DNA from 3 places in the Pseudoalteromonas sp. N1230-9 genome. Region 1 is predicted to be linked to each of the others. Evidence: predicted binding sites of a transcription regulator. Region 1 holds the regulator's gene; each other region holds the start of a gene.
What was found. Region 1 encodes ArgR, which controls arginine synthesis, uptake and breakdown. Its sites were predicted from a motif close to ANTGAATANNTATTCANT; they were not measured.

Region 1 (5,967 bases):
CTTGGCAAAGTTTTAAAGTAGCGATTGTGGTGAGCCTTGTAACCATTTTACTGAGCTTACTGGTCTTGTTTTATCAGCGGATTGCTAAACACGCTTACCCTTTGATCCCAGGGCGTTTAGCAAGTACTGGCTATGCTCTGCCAGGAACCGTGCTCGCCATCGCGGTATTGTTGCCTCTAACTCAATTAGATGATGCATTAAATAACTGGCTTGAGCCTTTTGGCTTATCGCCTGGGTTACTTTTGAGTGGCACTTTATTTGCGATGATATTTGCTTATGTTGTGCGGTTTTATGCGATTGCGCATGGGGCACTTGAAAGCAGCTTCTTACGTATCAGCCCGTCGTTAGATATGGCAAGCCAATCAATGGGGAAGGGGCCATTGCAAACTTTGCGTAAAGTTCATTTACCCTTGTTAAAACGCGGCATTCTTACCGCTGGCTTGTTAGTCTTTATTGAATGCATGAAAGAGCTGCCCGCCGCATTATTATTAAGGCCATTTAACTTTGAAACACTGGCAACCCATGTCTTTCAGTATGTTAGTGATGAGCAGTTGGAGCTTGCCTCAATTTCAGCGTTATTGATTGTTTTAGTGGGGCTTATTCCTTTGTATTTCGTTAATCGTTCGATGGAGCAAAATCACTCATGAGCCATTTAGTAATTAAAGACTTAGCTTATCAGTATAATGGCACTAAAGTCTTGAGTGGGTTAAACCTCAATGTAAAGCAAGACGAAATAGTGTGTTTATTAGGGGCCAGTGGCTGTGGCAAAACCACAACCCTAAAAGCAATCGCGGGAATTTTGCAGCCTGAGCAAGGTTACATGAGTATCGATTCTAATGTTGTGAACGATAATGGTTTTTTTGTTGCACCCCAAAAGCGCAATATCGGCATGATGTTTCAAGATTATGCGCTATTTCCTCATCTTACAGTGAGTGACAATATTGCGTTTGGTCTTAACAATATGAGTAAAGAGCAAAAACGTGAGCGAGTGAACGAGATGCTCACTTTAGTTAAGCTCGATGGTTGTGCCAAGCGATATCCTCACCAGCTCTCAGGTGGTCAACAGCAACGTGTCGCGATTGCCCGTGCACTTGCCTATAAACCAAGCTTGTTACTTCTTGATGAGCCATTTTCAAATATTGATACCCAAGTAAGGTTTGAGCTGATTGCCGACATACGTCGAATTATCAAAGCGCAAAAAGTTTCTGCGGTATTTGTTACCCATTCAAAAGAAGAGGCGTTTGCCTTTGCTGACACACTTGCTGTTATGCATGGTGGAAAAATAGCCCAACAAGGCTCTGCTGAGCAGTTATTTAGCCAACCTAACTCAAAGGTGGTTGCAGAGTTTCTTGGTACGGGCATATACTTAACGGCAAAAGCATTAACCGCAACTGAATATGAGACGGTGTTCGGGGTTGTATCGTCAATCAATGCAGGTAACCATGATTGCGTACAAGGTCAAATTTATGTGCGCCCTCATCATATTCAATTGTGTAAAGCAGAAAATGGCGATGCTCAAGGCTTAACTATTTTGCAAAGACGTTTTATCGGCACGCGTTATGTGTACCGTATTAATATTGCAGGGCAGGAGCTCGAAGTGGCCGCAGAGCAAGACCACGTTTTCTCGGTCGAACAGCCAGTAAAAATAAAAATAATGCCGCACACGGTCAATTTTTTTCGAGATTAAACATGATGTGAAATCCTAAATTGTTGATTGTGTGCCTGATAATGAATAGCTAAGGATTCACTATGGCGCAAGCGCAATCTGGGATTTGTGCTGAAGCAAACTTACATGGTTTGCACCTGTTTTTTAACGTCTATGATGGCCACGATGAGTCATTACGAAAAAAACTAAAGCGTGTAAATGTAATACAAGACGAGTTTTCTGATCAGTTTTCTGAGGCTATGCTGTCTTGTGTTGTTGCTGTTGGGGCGCAATATTGGCCGCATATATTGCCTGAGTTTATTCCAAGTCAATTACAGAGCTTTCCTAATGTCACACACAGTGAACATGTTGTAAGCGCACAACCGTTCGATTTATTTGTGCAAATCCGCTCTGACCGTGAAGACGTCAATCATTTATTTGCTCTGCAAATTTTAAAATTGTTTACACCGGATGTTGAACTGGTGGAGCAAGTTCGTAATTTTCGTTTTTTAGATGGGCGAGATTTTAATGGTTTTATCTACGCCGGCGACACGCCCCACGGAAGACAAAAACGCAGTACGGCACTAGTCAATAAACCAGGGCATTTTGAAGATCAAGGTAGTTATATTCATGTGCAGCGGTTTGTCCACGACCTAACGGTGTGGCAGTACTTGTCTCTATCAGAACAAGAGCAAATAATGGGGCGTACTCGCCTTGATAATACCTTGGTTGTGCCGGCAATTGAGACGAGCCATGCAGTGAGATCAGAGCTTAAAGACGAGCATGGTCAGCCGCTATTACTCAATCAGAGTATGCCATTTGGCGACGTTCACAAACAGGGCATACTTATGGTGTCGTGTGCCGCGCAAGGTGACTCGTTTGAACATGTACTGAAAAGTCGTTTAGGGCAGGGCGAGCATTATGATCATTGGCTTGATTTCACACAAGCTGATATGGGATCGGCATTTTTCGCCCCGTCAGTGAATTTTCTAAAGCAACTTTAAACTGTATCGAATAAGGTGCGAACACGCTCAAGCGTAACGTCAATTTCAGAGACCTTTGCAGGGGCAATAAAAATAGTATCATCACCTGCAATGGTTCCCAGCACACCGTCTGCTTTACCTAATGAATCAAGTAAACGTGCAATAAGCTGTGCAGCACCTGGACTGGTGCGAATGATGATCATCATTTCGTTATGCATAATGTCAATAACAAGCTGACGTAGTGGGCTTTTCGCTGTTGGTACGCCCATTTCAGCCGGTAAGCAATACACCATTTCTTGTTTCGCGTTACGAGTACGTACCGCACCAAATTTACTCAACATGCGCGAGACTTTACTCTGGCTGATATTATCGAAGCCTTGCTCTTTTAATGCATCTACAATTTCGCCTTGCGAGCCGAAGTTTTCTTCTTTTAATAACGATTTAAACGCTTTGATTAGTGCTTCTTGTTTATCTTGAGGTTGCATGCTGTCGTATCTTTATTCATAAAATGTGAGGTAATTCTACACAATTATGCATACTTATGCAGTATTTGTTTGAATTTGTCGGCCAAATGAAGGCACTTTACAGCATAGTTTACAACTATGGTCGAAATTATATGCGAAATAAGCAGGATAAATTTGTTTTTAGTCGCTAATTTCATTATCTTTAGGGCCACAAGTATTTCCTACCTCAAATTACGGAGAATTCCAATGAAAGTTGCTGTTTTAGGCGCAGCTGGCGGTATCGGCCAAGCATTGTCTTTATTATTAAAAACAAGTTTACCTGCAGGTTCTGAATTATCGTTATACGATGTTGCCCCTGTTGTTCCTGGTGTAGCGGTTGATCTTTCTCACATCCCAACAGACGTTAAAGTTGAAGGCTTTGGTGCTGACAACCTAGACGATGCTTTAGTTGGTTGTGATATCGTTCTTATCCCAGCGGGTATGCCGCGTAAGCCGGGTATGGACCGTGCGGACCTTTTCAACGTAAACGCAGGTATCATCAAAACATTAGCTGAAGGCATCGTTAAAAACTGCCCTAAAGCGTTAGTAGGTATCATCACTAACCCAGTTAACGGTACTGTGCCAATCGTTGCTGAAGTATTCAAAAAAGCGGGTACTTACGATGCGAATCGTGTATTCGGTATCACAACACTTGACGTGATCCGTTCAGAAGCATTTGTTGCTGAGCTTAAAGGTTTAAGCGCTACAGACGTTAAAGTTCCAGTGATCGGTGGTCACTCAGGTACGACTATTCTTCCTCTTCTTTCTCAAGTGGAAGGTGTTACTTTCACTGACGAAGAAGTTGCAGCATTAACACCACGTATCCAAAATGCAGGTACTGAAGTTGTTAACGCTAAAGCGGGTGGCGGTTCAGCGACGCTTTCAATGGGTGCAGCTGCAGCTCGTTTTTGTATGTCTTTAGTTAAAGGCTTACAAGGTGAAGAAGTTGTTGATTACGCATACGTTGCAGTTGAGAACGGTGACGCAGCATACTTCGCACACCCAGTACGTTTAGGTAAAAACGGTGTTGAAGAAATCCTTTCTTACGGTGAGTTAAGTGCTTTTGAAGAGCAAGCTAAGAACGATATGTTAGCGACACTTAACAAAGACATCCAAGAAGGTGTTGATTTCATCAACGGCTAATACCCAGATGAAAATGGGGATATTCTCTAGTCGATGTCCTCAATAATAAAAAAGCCTGCAATTGCAGGCTTTTTTATGGCTCGAATAAATTGAGTTTAATGATCCCGTGCAACGGCGATACGAGCTAAACTCTCAAGTGCTTGCTTGTACGGTGTATCTGGTAAAAAGGCAATACAAGCAATCGCTTTGTCGGCTTCTTGTTCTGCTTTTTGCATCGCAAACTCAAGGGCTTTAGTATCAGCTAATGCCGTTAGAATGCTTTCTAAGTGGTCCATACCATTACCAAGTTCAATGGCTTCGCGTACTAGCTTAACTTGCTCTGGTGTGCCTTTTTGCATTGCGTAGATTAGCGGTAGGGTAGGTTTACCTTCAGCTAAATCATCACCAATATTCTTACCAAGTTGCGTGGCATCTGCATTGTAATCAAGCACATCATCAACAAGCTGGAAGGCGGTGCCTAAATGCATGCCGTATAAGTTTAAGGCATCAAGGGTGTGTTGATCTTGCTCAGTGATAATGGCGGCTAAACCGGTAGCAGCCTCAAATAATTTGGCGGTTTTGCTGTAAATAACCTGCATATAGCTTTGTTCTGTGGTGTCAGGGTCATTACAGTTCATTAATTGTAGTACTTCGCCTTCTGCGATGACATTCGTTGCATCTGCAAGTGTTTGCATAATAGGCATTTTACCCAGCCCAACCATTAACTGGAATGAACGAGTATAGATAAAATCACCTACTAATACGCTGGCTGCATTACCAAACTCTGCATTAGCAGTGGGTGTTCCTCTGCGCAGGTTAGATTCATCTACAACATCATCATGTAGTAAGGTTGCGGTATGAATAAACTCTATGATGGTGGCAAGCGTAATGTGGTCTTTACCCTCATAACCAAGTGCTTTTGCCGCTAAAATAGCTAACATAGGGCGTACACGTTTGCCGCCGCTGTTTACTATATATAAGCCAAGCTGGTTTACCAATGCGACATCTGAGCGCATTTGGGCGTGTATTAGTTGATTGACGTCATTCATTTCACTTTCAATTAACGTCTGGATAGCTTTTATATCCATTGATCTCCGAGCCGATTTTTATGGGTATACGGGGCTGATTGTACATCAAAAATTGCGCTTGCTCGATATTTTGTGACGATTCACCAAAAAAACACCTTAAAGTTTTTTATTTAGGGCAAAATTTGTGGAGTTAAGTTTATCACCTTGTTTAATAAGTAATCGGTATTACTACCTCGGTGACTCGGTTTTGTGACTGAAATTTAATTGTCACAAGATCGTAAAAAGCGCTTGGCAAGAGGCGTTTTTAGGATAAAATAAGGGAAAATATTGAATTGCTCTCAATGCAGCTATTTTTTATTCATTTTATCGAAAAAGAGGCTTGCTAGTTTTTGCGCATTAGCGTAAACTTCGCGCCCTATTGAAGAATATTTTAGTTGCGTCGATTTGAGGGCGCACAGACGGAGTTAATTATGTACGCGGTTTTCCAAAGTGGTGGTAAACAGCACCGTGTGACTGAAGGTCAAACAATTCGTCTTGAGAAATTAGACGTTGAAACTGGTGCAGCAGTTGAATTTGATTCAGTACTTTTAGTTGCTGATGGTGAGAAAATCGAGATCGGTGTACCGTTCGTAAACGGTGGTAAAGTGACAGCTGAGGTTGTTTCACACGGTCGCGGTGAGAAAGTG
Region 2 (5,967 bases), 1.4 Mb from region 1:
TGCCGGCGTTGACTTGATTGTGATAATCCTTGCCTAAAATATGGTTAACACTTACAGCCGCATTGAGGAGCTTTGAATCAATACCAGCCATTATTTCACTACGAGCGGTTTCATAGGTGTAGTAGATGTAACCAAATAAGCTGATAAAAAAAGTGGCAAATCCATAAAGCAGCCAACCGGTCTTTTGCATTCCTTTGGACATAATTATTCCTTTATCAGTGGTGTAATGATTATACTTAAAAAACAACTGGCTGATAGTAGAAAATTAGCGCAAATTTCATTGATACATCATTTTTTTGTCATCGAATCTGTGGCTTTTTAGCTTTAAACGAGACATTTTTGTGATATTCCAGTAAAGTTAGCCAATTTCGTAGCAACAGTGCCGCTAAAACTCAGACCTTAATGTTCCTGCATTGGGTTCATTTTAGCTGCTTATAATGGGTATTAAGATGGATCAAAAGCGTTGTGCCGTCGCCTCTAAAGAAAGTTTGATTCGTATTTTTACGGTGCCTGAAGCACCGGACTCAACGTTGAGTAGAATAGAATCAGAGATTTCAAGCAATCTTGCAGGATTCTTAAATGAGAATATTGCGGCAATTGAAAAGCCATTGCATGAGATAGAAAAAGATTTTCAGTCGGCAAATATCCCAGAAGAGCCCACTTTTGTCTCTGACTACGCGCAAGACATTATGGAGCAGTTAGTTGCACACTCAGTTCACACAGCTGCACCAAGCTTTATTGGTCACATGACATCCGCTTTGCCACATTTTGTGTTACCGCTATCAAAATTGATGGTGGGTCTAAACCAAAACCTAGTAAAGATAGAAACGTCAAAAGCATTTACGCCACTAGAACGACAAGTTTTAGGGATGATGCACCATTTAGCGTATGGTGAAGAGGATGCGTTTTATAATAAGTGGATGCATAGCGCAAAAACATCTCTAGGGGCGTTTTGTTCTGGGGGAACCGTTGCCAATATTACCGCCTTATGGATTGCCCGTAACCGTTTATTAAAAGCCGATGGCGACTATAAAGGCATTGCAGCACAAGGTTTAATTGCTGGCATGCTGCACTATGGCTATAAAGGGCTTGCTGTACTCGTTTCAGAGCGAGGCCACTATTCGCTTGGTAAAACGGTTGATTTACTTGGCATTGGGCGCGATAACATTGTTGCTATTAAAACAGGTGAAAACAACAAGGTTGATGTTCAAGCCATGCGTGAAAAAGCCCATGAACTTGAAGCATCTGGCATTAAAGTTATGGCGCTAGTTGGGGTTGCTGGAACGACTGAAACCGGCAGTATAGACCCACTTAACGAAATGGCCGATTTAAGCGAAGAGCTTGGCTGTCATTTTCACGTTGATGCGGCATGGGGCGGGGCAACTTTATTATCTAAAAATTACCGTCATTTATTAAGTGGCATCGAACGCGCTGATTCAATCACCATTGATGCCCATAAGCAAATGTATGTGCCAATGGGCGCAGGCCTTGTGTTATTTAAAGACCCTGCTGCCACAGATGCAATAGAGCACCATGCGGAATATATTCTTCGTAAAGGCTCTAAAGATTTAGGCAGTCATACTTTAGAGGGCAGTCGCCCAGGTATGGCAATGTTAGTGCATGCTTGCTTACGTGTTATTGGCCGTAAAGGCTACGAAATGTTGATTGACCGTAGTATTGTCAAAGCTCGTACTTTCGCCGACATGATTAAGCAGGATGAAGACTTTGAATTAATCTCAGAGCCTGAGCTTTGCCTATTAACCTATCGCTACGTACCAAAAGAAATCCAAGCTAAGCTTAAAGATGCTGACGAAGAAACTAAATTAGATATTTACGCTTCGTTGAATCGTTTTACCGCAAGTATGCAAAAACGTCAGCGTGAAGCAGGACGCTCTTTTGTATCGCGTACACGTTTAACACCTGCAAAATATGACCATCAACCAACGGTTGTGTTTAGGGTTGTATTAGCTAATCCATTAACCTCTAAAACAATTCTCAAAGATATTTTAGCGGAGCAAAAAGCCCTAGCGAAAACCGATCCTGTTTTTAAAAAGTACTTAAGTAAATATATGGATTAGTGAGTGAATTAGAAAAGGGAGCATCAAGCTCCCTTTTTACTCATTACGAAAGCAACTTGCTTTAATCATTTTGCTGATGATTTCTTGTGAAGGTTTGATTTTTTCCATCGCTAAAAACTCATCGGGCTGGTGGGCTTGATTTATTGAGCCTGGCCCCATGACAATTGTTTCACAGCCAAGCTGTTGAATAAACGGTGCTTCAGTGCAGTAATTTACTGCAACGGCAGGTTGACCTGATACTTGTTCGGCAAGTTTAACAAGCGCAGTATCTGTACTGCCACTAAATGCTGGAATAGGCTCGTGTAAGTCAATAACACTCACCGCATTAGGGTAGTGGGCATTAATTTCTTCAGCAGCAGTTAGCAAAATCGCTTGCAGTTCTTGCACACTTAAACCAGGTAAAGGTCGCATATCTATGTGCATTTCACAGCAGCCGCAAATACGGTTTGCATTATCGCCACCATGAATATGGCCAAGGTTTAAAGTCGGGTACGGGATTTGAAAATGTTCAATTGAATATTTATTCTTTAATTCTTCTTTAATGATTAACAATTTTGCAATCATTTTATGCATTACTTCAATGGCGTTTAAACCACGTTCTGGATCTGAGCTATGACCTGAGCGACCAATCACACGAATCGCAGTGCTCATGTGGCCTTTGTGAGTGAACACAGGGGTCATATCTGTTGGCTCACCTATAATACAGCGTGCCGGTTTTAAATTAGGATGGCGACAAATTTGTTGCGCACCTGCCATCGTGGTTTCTTCATCAGCAGTGGCTAGGATCAATAGTGGCTCTGTTTGCTTCGTTGCATCAAGCTCGCTAATTGCCTGCAATACAAAGGCAAAAAAGCCTTTCATATCAATACTGCCTAAGCCATAAAGTTTGTTGTCATGCTCACTGAGTTGAAAGGGGTTATAGTTCCAGCGGCTATCATCAAAAGGCACCGTGTCGGTATGACCCGCAAGCATTAAACCGCCATCTCCCTCACCACGCTTCGCTAATAAGTTATAGCGGCCTTTACCGTTTTCGAGCTCTGTTATTTCACATGTAAAACCAAGGCTTTCGCACCAAGTAGCGAGCAAGGTGATCACCTCTTTATTGCTCATGCACAGAGAGTCTTCAATCGAACTGATTGAGGGGGCAGCAATTAGCTGCTGATACATAGATAAAAAAGAGGGAAATGACATAAAAAAATCCAAAAATAATTATTCAATCTAATTGCATAACAATATAAAAGTATTTATGATGAATATCAATTCACTTTTTAAGCATAAATATATTTTAAAGCGGCACTATGAACACAAAACGACGATAACCTGATTTCATTACTTTAGACAGTGTTTTTATTCGCAATTAGGCGAGTAATTTTAGGCGTATCGATAAATAGATTTAATAGGTAAAAGTAAGCAATGAAAGTAGTGATTATTGGCGCAAGTGGTTATAGCGGCGCAGAGCTAGCAAGTTTAGTTGCAAAGCATCCAAAACTGACTCTACAAGCGTGTTATGTGTCTGAAGGAAGCTTAGATAAAAATAAATTATTAAGCGATTTATACCCCGAGCACTTAGGCTTGTTAGCGTACCCGCTGCAACCGCTAACAGCTGAGGCTTTTCAGGAAATAAATAACACTGCTGATTATGTGTGTCTATGTACTGATCACAAAGTGAGTGTTGATCTTGCGCCACAATTTTTAGCCATGGGCAAAAAAGTTTTCGATTTATCGGGCGGCTTCCGTTTAGCTGGGAATGAGGATTACCTAACTTATTATGGTTTCGCGCATGAACATCCTGAGCTTTTAGAGCAAGCGGCTTATGGTTTAGCTGAATGGAATAGCGATGCGATTAGTAAAGCAAACCTTGTTGCCGTAGCAGGTTGTTACCCAACAGCTGCACTTAATTCTTTAAAGCCACTTAAAGAAGCGGGTTTATTAGCTGAGCAAACCATCATTGTTAATGCTGTCTCTGGCGTAACCGGTGCGGGTAGAAAGGCCAGTGTGAATACGCATTTTTGTGAAGTGTCACTTGCCCCTTATGGCTTATTTAACCACAGACACACGCCTGAAATTGAGCAGCACCTTGGTCACCCTGTGTTATTTACCCCGCATTTAGGTAATTTCCCTCGCGGAATTTTAGAAACTATTTATGTGCAATTAAAGCCTGGTGTGACAGCAGAGCAAGTGAGTGCGGCATATCAAGTGCTAGCGAATGAGCCCTTAATTCGTTTACTCGGAAATAAAATTCCAAGCATCAAAGGCGTGGCTAAACAACCATTTGTTGATATTGCATGGCAACAAAAAGGTGAGCAACTGATTGTTATGTCGGCCATTGATAACTTATTAAAAGGGGCCGCAGGGCAAGCATTGCAATGTATTAATTTAGCGATGGGACTTCCTCATCATACCGGATTAGTAGGAGCGTTATGATGAAAACATGGGTAATTAAAATAGGCGGTGCAGTATTAAATACAGCCGATGCCGCAAAAGCTTTATTTGACGTTCTTGTATCACAGCAACAGGCCAACTTTGTGATTGTTCATGGTGGTGGTGCATTAGTTGATGCATGGCTTAAAGACGCTGGGTTTGCTAGTGCGAAGCACCAAGGTTTACGTATCAGTCCAAAAGAACAAATGCCTTATATTGTTGGGGCACTGGCAGGCTGTGCGAATAAACAGCTAATGAGCCAAGCAATTGTTTCAGGGCACAAGCCTGTGGGGATGAGTCTCTATGAAGCGGGCGTTGTGGTTAAGCAAAAATTAAAAGCACTTGGGCAAGTTGGACAATGCGCTGATAGCACCGACAGTATTTTACCAAGTTTAATTGCGCAAGGCCGCTTACCCTTAGTGAGCTCTATTGGCTTTGGTGAAGATGGACTTTGGTACAACGTTAATGCCGATGAAGCAGCAGCAGCGATTGCAAAAGAACTTGATGCTGAACTTATTTTTATGACTGATGTAGAAGCGGTGCTTGATGCAAACAAACAACCCCTACATCAACTTAATACGCAGCAAATAGATGCATTAATTCTTGAAGGAGTTATTCAGGGCGGGATGGAGGTCAAAGTTAAGACCAGCCTTCTTGCTGCCCAACATTTACGACGTGGTGTGTATATCTCAAGCTGGCTAAAACCAGAAAACTTAGTCGCTTTATTACAAGGCGAGCACGTAGGAACGAAAATTACACCATAGGTATTACATGTTAACTAACTTTTTATCTGGTCTTGAGTTAGACCAAAAAGGCGCGCTTAAATTACTCGATTTAGCGCAAAAAATTAAAGCAAACCCAGTCGATTTTAGCCAAGCTTTAGCGGGTAAATCAGTGGTTACCTTATTCGAAAAACCAAGCTTACGTACCCGTTTATCATTTGATATTGGTATTAATAAATTGGGTGGTCATGCTGTTTATTTAGATTCACAAAATGGCGCAATGGGTGCGCGTGAGTCAGTAAAAGATTTTGCTTTAAATATTTCAACTTGGGCTGATGGCATTGTTGCTCGCGTATTTGCACATAAAACATTAACCACCCTTGCTGAGTTTTCGTCAGTCCCTGTGGTGAATAGTCTGTGCGATTTATACCACCCATGCCAAGCACTCGCTGACTTTTTAACGCTGCAAGAAGTGCATGGTGATGTCAGCAAACTAAAGCTTGCATACTTAGGTGAAGGTAACAATGTCACACACTCTCTAATGTTATTAGCTGCTACTTTAGGGACTGATTTTGTCGCTGTGTGCCCGAAAGGCAGTTCGCCAGATTCGCAAATTCTTAAGCAAGCAGAGCAAATTGCAGCGATGAATGGAGCGTCTGTCATGGTTAGCGACAGAATTGAAGCGGCAGTGGGTGCAAATGCAGTCTATGCTGATACGTGGGTATCGATGGGCGATAAAACACCGC
Region 3 (5,967 bases), 1.1 Mb from region 1:
ACACAGCTTTATATTAATGTTGACAACTTAACCGATGAATTAGGTTTCGTACACAGCTCATTTATTAAAGAGAAAGCACCACTACCAGGTCGTAATTTCAGCTTGGGTATTCGCGGTTATTTCTAACTTGACTTAACTTTTAATCGTTATAAAAAAACCCTTTTACTTTAAAAGTGAAAGGGTTTTTTATTAAGCTTAGAAACTTAAAAATTTAATTAGAAGGTTTAACCCTTTTGTTCAATCTTCGCCCATGAATCACGAAGACCCACAGTTTGATTGAATACTAATGTTTCTGCTTTGCTATCACGACAGAAGTAACCCGTACGCTCAAACTGGAAGCCCTGCTCGGCTTGTGCGTTGGCAAGTGACGGCTCAACTTTAGCGTTCGCAAGCACTACGAGTGACTCTGGGTTCAAAGTTGCGTTAAAGTCTTCTGCAGCAGCTGGGTTTGGTACGTTAAATAAACGGTCGTACAAACGTACTTCAGCTGTGATTGATTCACTTGCTGATACCCAGTGAATTACACCCTTAACCTTACGGCCATCACTTGGGTTTTTACCCAGAGTTTCAGGATCGTAAGAACAGAAGATAGTTGTAATTTCGCCGTTTTCGTCTTTTTCAACGCGCTCAGCTTTAATTACATACGCACCACGTAAACGTACTTCTTTATCAAGAACTAAACGCTTGAACTTGTTATTTGCTTCTTCACGGAAGTCTTCACGCTCGATATACAGTTCACGAGTGAAAGGCACATCACGACGCCCCATCTCTTCTTTATTTGGGTGATTTGCAACAGATAACGTTTCTACTTTATCTGCATCATAGTTTTCGATAACAATCTTCACCGGTTCAAGAACAACCATTGCACGCGGTGCATGTTCATTTAGGTCTTCACGGATACATGCTTCTAGCATACCCATTTCAACCATGTTCTCTTGTTTAGTGATACCGATACGAGAACAGAACTCACGTACTGATGCTGGTGTATAACCACGACGGCGTAAACCAGCAATCGTTGGCATACGCGGGTCGTCCCACCCTTCAACATGACCATTAACCACTAAGTCGTTTAATTTACGCTTAGACATAATGGTGTACTCAAGATTTAATCGTGAGAACTCGATTTGTTGCGGATGACACTCAAGGCTGATGTTATCCAACACCCAATCGTATAAACGACGGTTGTCTTGGAACTCAAGCGTACATAATGAATGTGTAATGCCTTCTAGCGCATCAGAAATACAATGCGTAAAGTCGTACATTGGGTAAATGCACCATTTGTCACCTGTTTGGTGGTGATGAGCAAAACGGACACGATATATAATCGGGTCACGTAATACCATGAATGAGCTTGCCATATCGATTTTTGCACGAAGTACACACTCGCCTTCTTTGAATTCGCCATTACGCATTTTTTCAAATAACGCTCGGTTTTCTTCAATCGATGTATCACGGTATGGGCTATTTTTACCTGGCTCTTTTAACGTACCACGGTATTCACGCGCTTGATCGGGCGATAAGAAACACACATATGCAAGGCCTTTTTCGATAAGCTCAACAGCATAGCCGTATAACGCGTCGAAATAGTTAGATGAATACTTGATTTCACCATCCCACTTAAAACCTAACCACTGCACATCTTCTTTAATCGAATTTACGTAATTGATGTCTTCTTTTTCTGGATTCGTATCATCAAAACGTAAATTACAAAGACCTTGATAATCTTTGGCAATACCAAAGTTTAAGCAAATCGACTTTGCATGACCAATGTGTAAGAAACCGTTTGGTTCTGGTGGAAAACGCGTGTGCGTAGTCGCATGCTTACCGCTTGCGAGATCTTCATCGATACGCGTTCTAATAAAGTTACTTGGGCGATTCTCAATTTCCGCCATAGGAGCATAATCCTCTGAATATTGCATGGTGACAAAACTAATGCATTATTACAAAAACAAACCTTAACATACAGTAGTTGAATCATGTTTATTGAAGATATTAAGCTGATTGTTGAATACATAGTTCACAGACTCGACAAAATCGGTAAAAAAATTGTTCTAACGCAATAAAATGATCATCCAGTAGCGATATAGTCCCGACAGTTTTACTTTTTATAAGGAAAAAAGATGGCTTCGCTCAATCAACATCGAGTCTATATTCCAAGCTCAGCACGTGCAAACCAATATGTGCTAGTTGAATTTAAACCAAACGATGAGTTTTTCGCGCAGTTTAGCTCAGTTAACTGCAGTTATAAGCGTCTTGCAAGGGAATTATTTGCACTATGCGACGAATACGAACTTCACAATGTTCATCTAATCGCAAATGATAAACTACCCGTGGTTCGTTATCACGATGAGGCATATAGCTTAGAAACCGCCAAACAAATTCTGTTTTTTTACAATCCTCAATACCACGAAGCACACACTATATTTGCTTCGGATGATGAAAAATGTAAAAAGATTCGCTTCTTATTCTTGGCAACAGGTGAAGAAATCAGAGCAAATGCAGCCCAGTTTCATCACAAAGTACAGCGCGTCATTAGCAGCTTACAAGATAAGCTGTTAAGTAACCAATCTTCGCTAAAAATTCGCGATCACCAACATCTTACTTATGACATGTTTGCAAAAGCAAAAGGCCATAAAGAAAGCTACGGTTATAAATTAAGAAGCCTCTACCCTCGTTATCAGTCTCGTCAATGTCACTTACCAAGTGAGCACAGTGAAATGACCTATGCGGGATTCTCAATTCCAGTCACGCGTGCGATTAAAACACAGTTCCAGCATATGCTTAACGAAGCAAACTACACACAATTTTATCAATATATTTTTGATGCGTTTAAACGCGCATGTGAAAAACGCCAATTAACACTCGGGGCTTTTATCGCTAATGGTACCCGCCCTATAGTGCGCAATAGTCATATCGATAATGCTCAAAGCAACAGTGAACTACAAAAATTGACCTTTGATTGCAACACCAAGGAGCCTCAATTACAGCATTACTGGAATGCCAATAGTTTAGTTGACGTGCTACATTTTGTGATTGCAGCCGCAGATAAAGATAAGCATGATATTGGTTATGGTCGGTTTATGAACCAAGTTCAAAGTGCAATTAATGAAGTGACCGATGAGCTGGCGTTCAACCCAACTCGACAAGATTTACGAGTGCGTTTTTATCAGCACATTAACTATCAATATTAGATAAATACAGTATTGAAAACGAAAGGTGACGCGCTTGCGTCACCTTTTGGTTACCTGTTTTTACTCAACTTAGTAAGGTCTAATCGCAGCACCTTAGAACGTCGCTCATAGTTATAAAGCGCTTTTTTCTTAGCTGGCAACTCATCGACTGTTACCAATTCAAAACTCTGCTCTAAAAACCAGTGAATACTCCGTGTAGTCAGTGCGAATAAATGCGAGTAGCCCGCACGTTTAGCTTTATTAATAATAAACCTCAGTAGATAACTACCGCGATCGGCATCTCGGTACTGAGGATGAACAGCCAAGCTTGCGAACTCCCCTACTTGTTCATCTGCAAACGGATACAAAGCTGCACAGGCAATGATAAGTCCATCACGTTCGATCACTGTAAATTGCTCAATTTCAATTTCAAGCTGTTCTCGTGAGCGACGCACTAAATAGCCTTGCTGCTCAAGCGGTCTAATAAGGTTAATGATACCGGTTATATCAGAGATAGTCGCGCTACGAAGTTGCTCTGAACTTTGTGGTGCGATTTGTGTACCAATACCATCTAAAGAGAACAATTCTTGTAGTAACGCGCCATCTTCTTTGTAACTCACTAGGTGGCAGCGATGCACACCGCCTCGGCAAGCATCAATTGCTGCTTGTAAGAAAACAGTCGCACTTAAACACGAATCAGCTTGCTTGCGGTAATTCGCTAAAACACGTTCCGCTTCATTTGGCATCAGCTCAGCGATTGCTTCGCCATTTTCATCTAAAATACCGGCTTCTTCACAGAAACCTAGCATTTTATCGGCACGCAGTTTTAACGCAACTTGAGTAGCAATTTCTTCTGCGGTTAAATTAAAACTTTCACCGGTAACCGATGCCGCAATCGGCCCTAATAACACAATACCGTTATTATTTAACTGATGGCGAATACCCTCTACGTCGATGCGCCTCACTCTTCCTGAGTGATGATAATCAACCCCTTCATCCACACCTAGTGGCTGTGCTATGACAAAGTTACCACTTACAACATTCAGAAAAGAGCCTGACAAAGGTGTACTACTAAGAGACGTTGATAGTCGTGCCGTAATATCAAATTGCATCGCACCTGCCACTTTTTTAATGACATCAAAGGTGGCGTTATCCGTTACGCGTATCTCATTATGGAACTGACTAGTTATGCCAACTTGCTCAAGTGCTGCATTAAATTGTGGTCGTGCGCCAAACACTAAAACAATTTTAATACCTAGGCTGGTAAGTAATGCAACATCGTTGATAATGCTGCGACAACCAGGCTGATCTATTGCCTCTCCACCAAGCATTACAACAAAAGTTTTGCCTCTGTGGGCATTAACATAAGGAGTTGACTGACGAAATCCATCGACCAATTCAGTGGTACGCACGTAATATTTACCTTGTAAAATCGGATGTTTTTAATAAAAACGAATAAACAAGGCATCAGTCTAAAGAATTTATATTCACAAATAAAGCATTATTATTCTTGTTTTATGAATCAATTTTGACTTCGATTAGTAACAATATACAAGATACAAAAAAGGCTCGCATAAGCGAGCCTTTTTAAGAGATTAAAACTGATTACCAGCCTGTTTTCTCTTTAAGTGCATTACCGATATCAGCTAATGAACGTACAGTTTTTACGCCCGCAGCTTCTAATGCAGCAAATTTCTCATCAGCAGTACCTTTACCGCCTGCGATGATTGCACCAGCGTGACCCATACGCTTACCTGGAGGTGCAGTAACACCCGCAATGTAAGAAACAACAGGTTTAGTCACGTTGTGCTTGATGTACTCAGCAGCTTCTTCTTCTGCAGTACCACCGATTTCACCGATCATAACGATTGCTTCAGTTTGCTCGTCTTTTTCGAACATTTCTAAAACGTCGATGAAGTTAGTGCCTGGGATTGGGTCACCACCGATACCAACACACGTTGATTGGCCGAAACCAGCATCAGTCGTTTGTTTAACCGCTTCATAAGTAAGTGTACCAGAACGTGATACGATACCTACTTTACCAGGCTTGTGGATATGACCAGGCATGATACCAATCTTAGTTTCACCCGGAGTGATAACACCAGGGCAGTTAGGACCGATCATACGAACACCAGTTTGGTCAAGCTTAACTTTAACGTCAACCATGTCTAGTGTTGGGATACCTTCAGTGATACAAACGATAAGCTCGATGCCTGCATCGATAGCTTCTAAGATAGCATCTTTACAGAAAGGAGCTGGTACGTAAATAACAGATGCAGTTGCACCTGTTGCTTCTACAGCGTCACGTACTGTGTTGAATACTGGAAGACCTAGGTGCGTTTGACCGCCTTTACCTGGGCTTACACCACCAACCATTTGTGTACCATACTCAAGCGCTTGCTCTGAGTGGAAAGTACCTTGGCCACCTGTGAAACCTTGACAGATAACTTTTGTATCTTTATTGATTAATACAGACATTATTTGCCCTCCGCAGCAGCAACAACTTTTTCAGCTGCGTCTGTTAGTGACTCAGCAGCGATGATGTTAAGGTCAGAACTTGCAAGAACTTCACGACCTAGTTCAGCGTTAGTACCTTCTAAACGTACTACTACAGGAACATTTACACCTACTTCTTTAACTGCGCCAATGATACCTTCTGCGATCATGTCACAACGTACGATACCACCAAAGATGTTAACTAAAACAGCTTTAACGTTGTCGTCAGATAGGATGATCTTGAATGCTTCAGATACACGCTCTTTAGTCGCACCGCCACCAACATCTAGGAAGTTAGCTG

Region 2: argC (N-acetyl-gamma-glutamyl-phosphate reductase) is a predicted target of ArgR. The motif match lies at 3,327-3,344, and genes of this name have one in related genera.
Region 3: argA (amino-acid N-acetyltransferase) is a predicted target of ArgR. The motif match lies at 4,645-4,662, and genes of this name have one in related genera.

The regions. Positions count from the first base shown of each region.
Region 1 is NZ_CP090419.1:623,080-629,046, forward strand. Features, by position in the region: gene LY624_RS02975 (ABC transporter permease) at 1-647, shown strand, start outside; gene LY624_RS02980 (ABC transporter ATP-binding protein) at 644-1,687, shown strand; gene LY624_RS02985 (Dyp-type peroxidase) at 1,750-2,649, shown strand; gene argR (transcriptional regulator ArgR) at 2,646-3,113, opposite strand; gene mdh (malate dehydrogenase) at 3,339-4,274, shown strand; gene ispB (octaprenyl diphosphate synthase) at 4,370-5,341, opposite strand; gene rplU (50S ribosomal protein L21) at 5,752-5,967, shown strand, end outside.
Region 2 is NZ_CP090419.1:2,979,303-2,985,269, reverse strand. Features, by position in the region: gene LY624_RS13845 (EAL domain-containing protein) at 1-202, opposite strand, end outside; gene panP (pyridoxal-dependent aspartate 1-decarboxylase PanP) at 450-2,078, shown strand; gene argE (acetylornithine deacetylase) at 2,115-3,269, opposite strand; gene argC (N-acetyl-gamma-glutamyl-phosphate reductase) at 3,492-4,502, shown strand; gene argB (acetylglutamate kinase) at 4,502-5,263, shown strand; gene LY624_RS13820 (ornithine carbamoyltransferase) at 5,271-5,967, shown strand, end outside.
Region 3 is NZ_CP090419.1:1,707,578-1,713,544, reverse strand. Features, by position in the region: gene LY624_RS08030 (TonB-dependent receptor) at 1-126, shown strand, start outside; gene glnS (glutamine--tRNA ligase) at 225-1,892, opposite strand; gene LY624_RS08020 (DUF3083 family protein) at 2,121-3,191, shown strand; gene argA (amino-acid N-acetyltransferase) at 3,242-4,582, opposite strand; gene sucD (succinate--CoA ligase subunit alpha) at 4,776-5,648, opposite strand; gene sucC (ADP-forming succinate--CoA ligase subunit beta) at 5,648-5,967, opposite strand, start outside.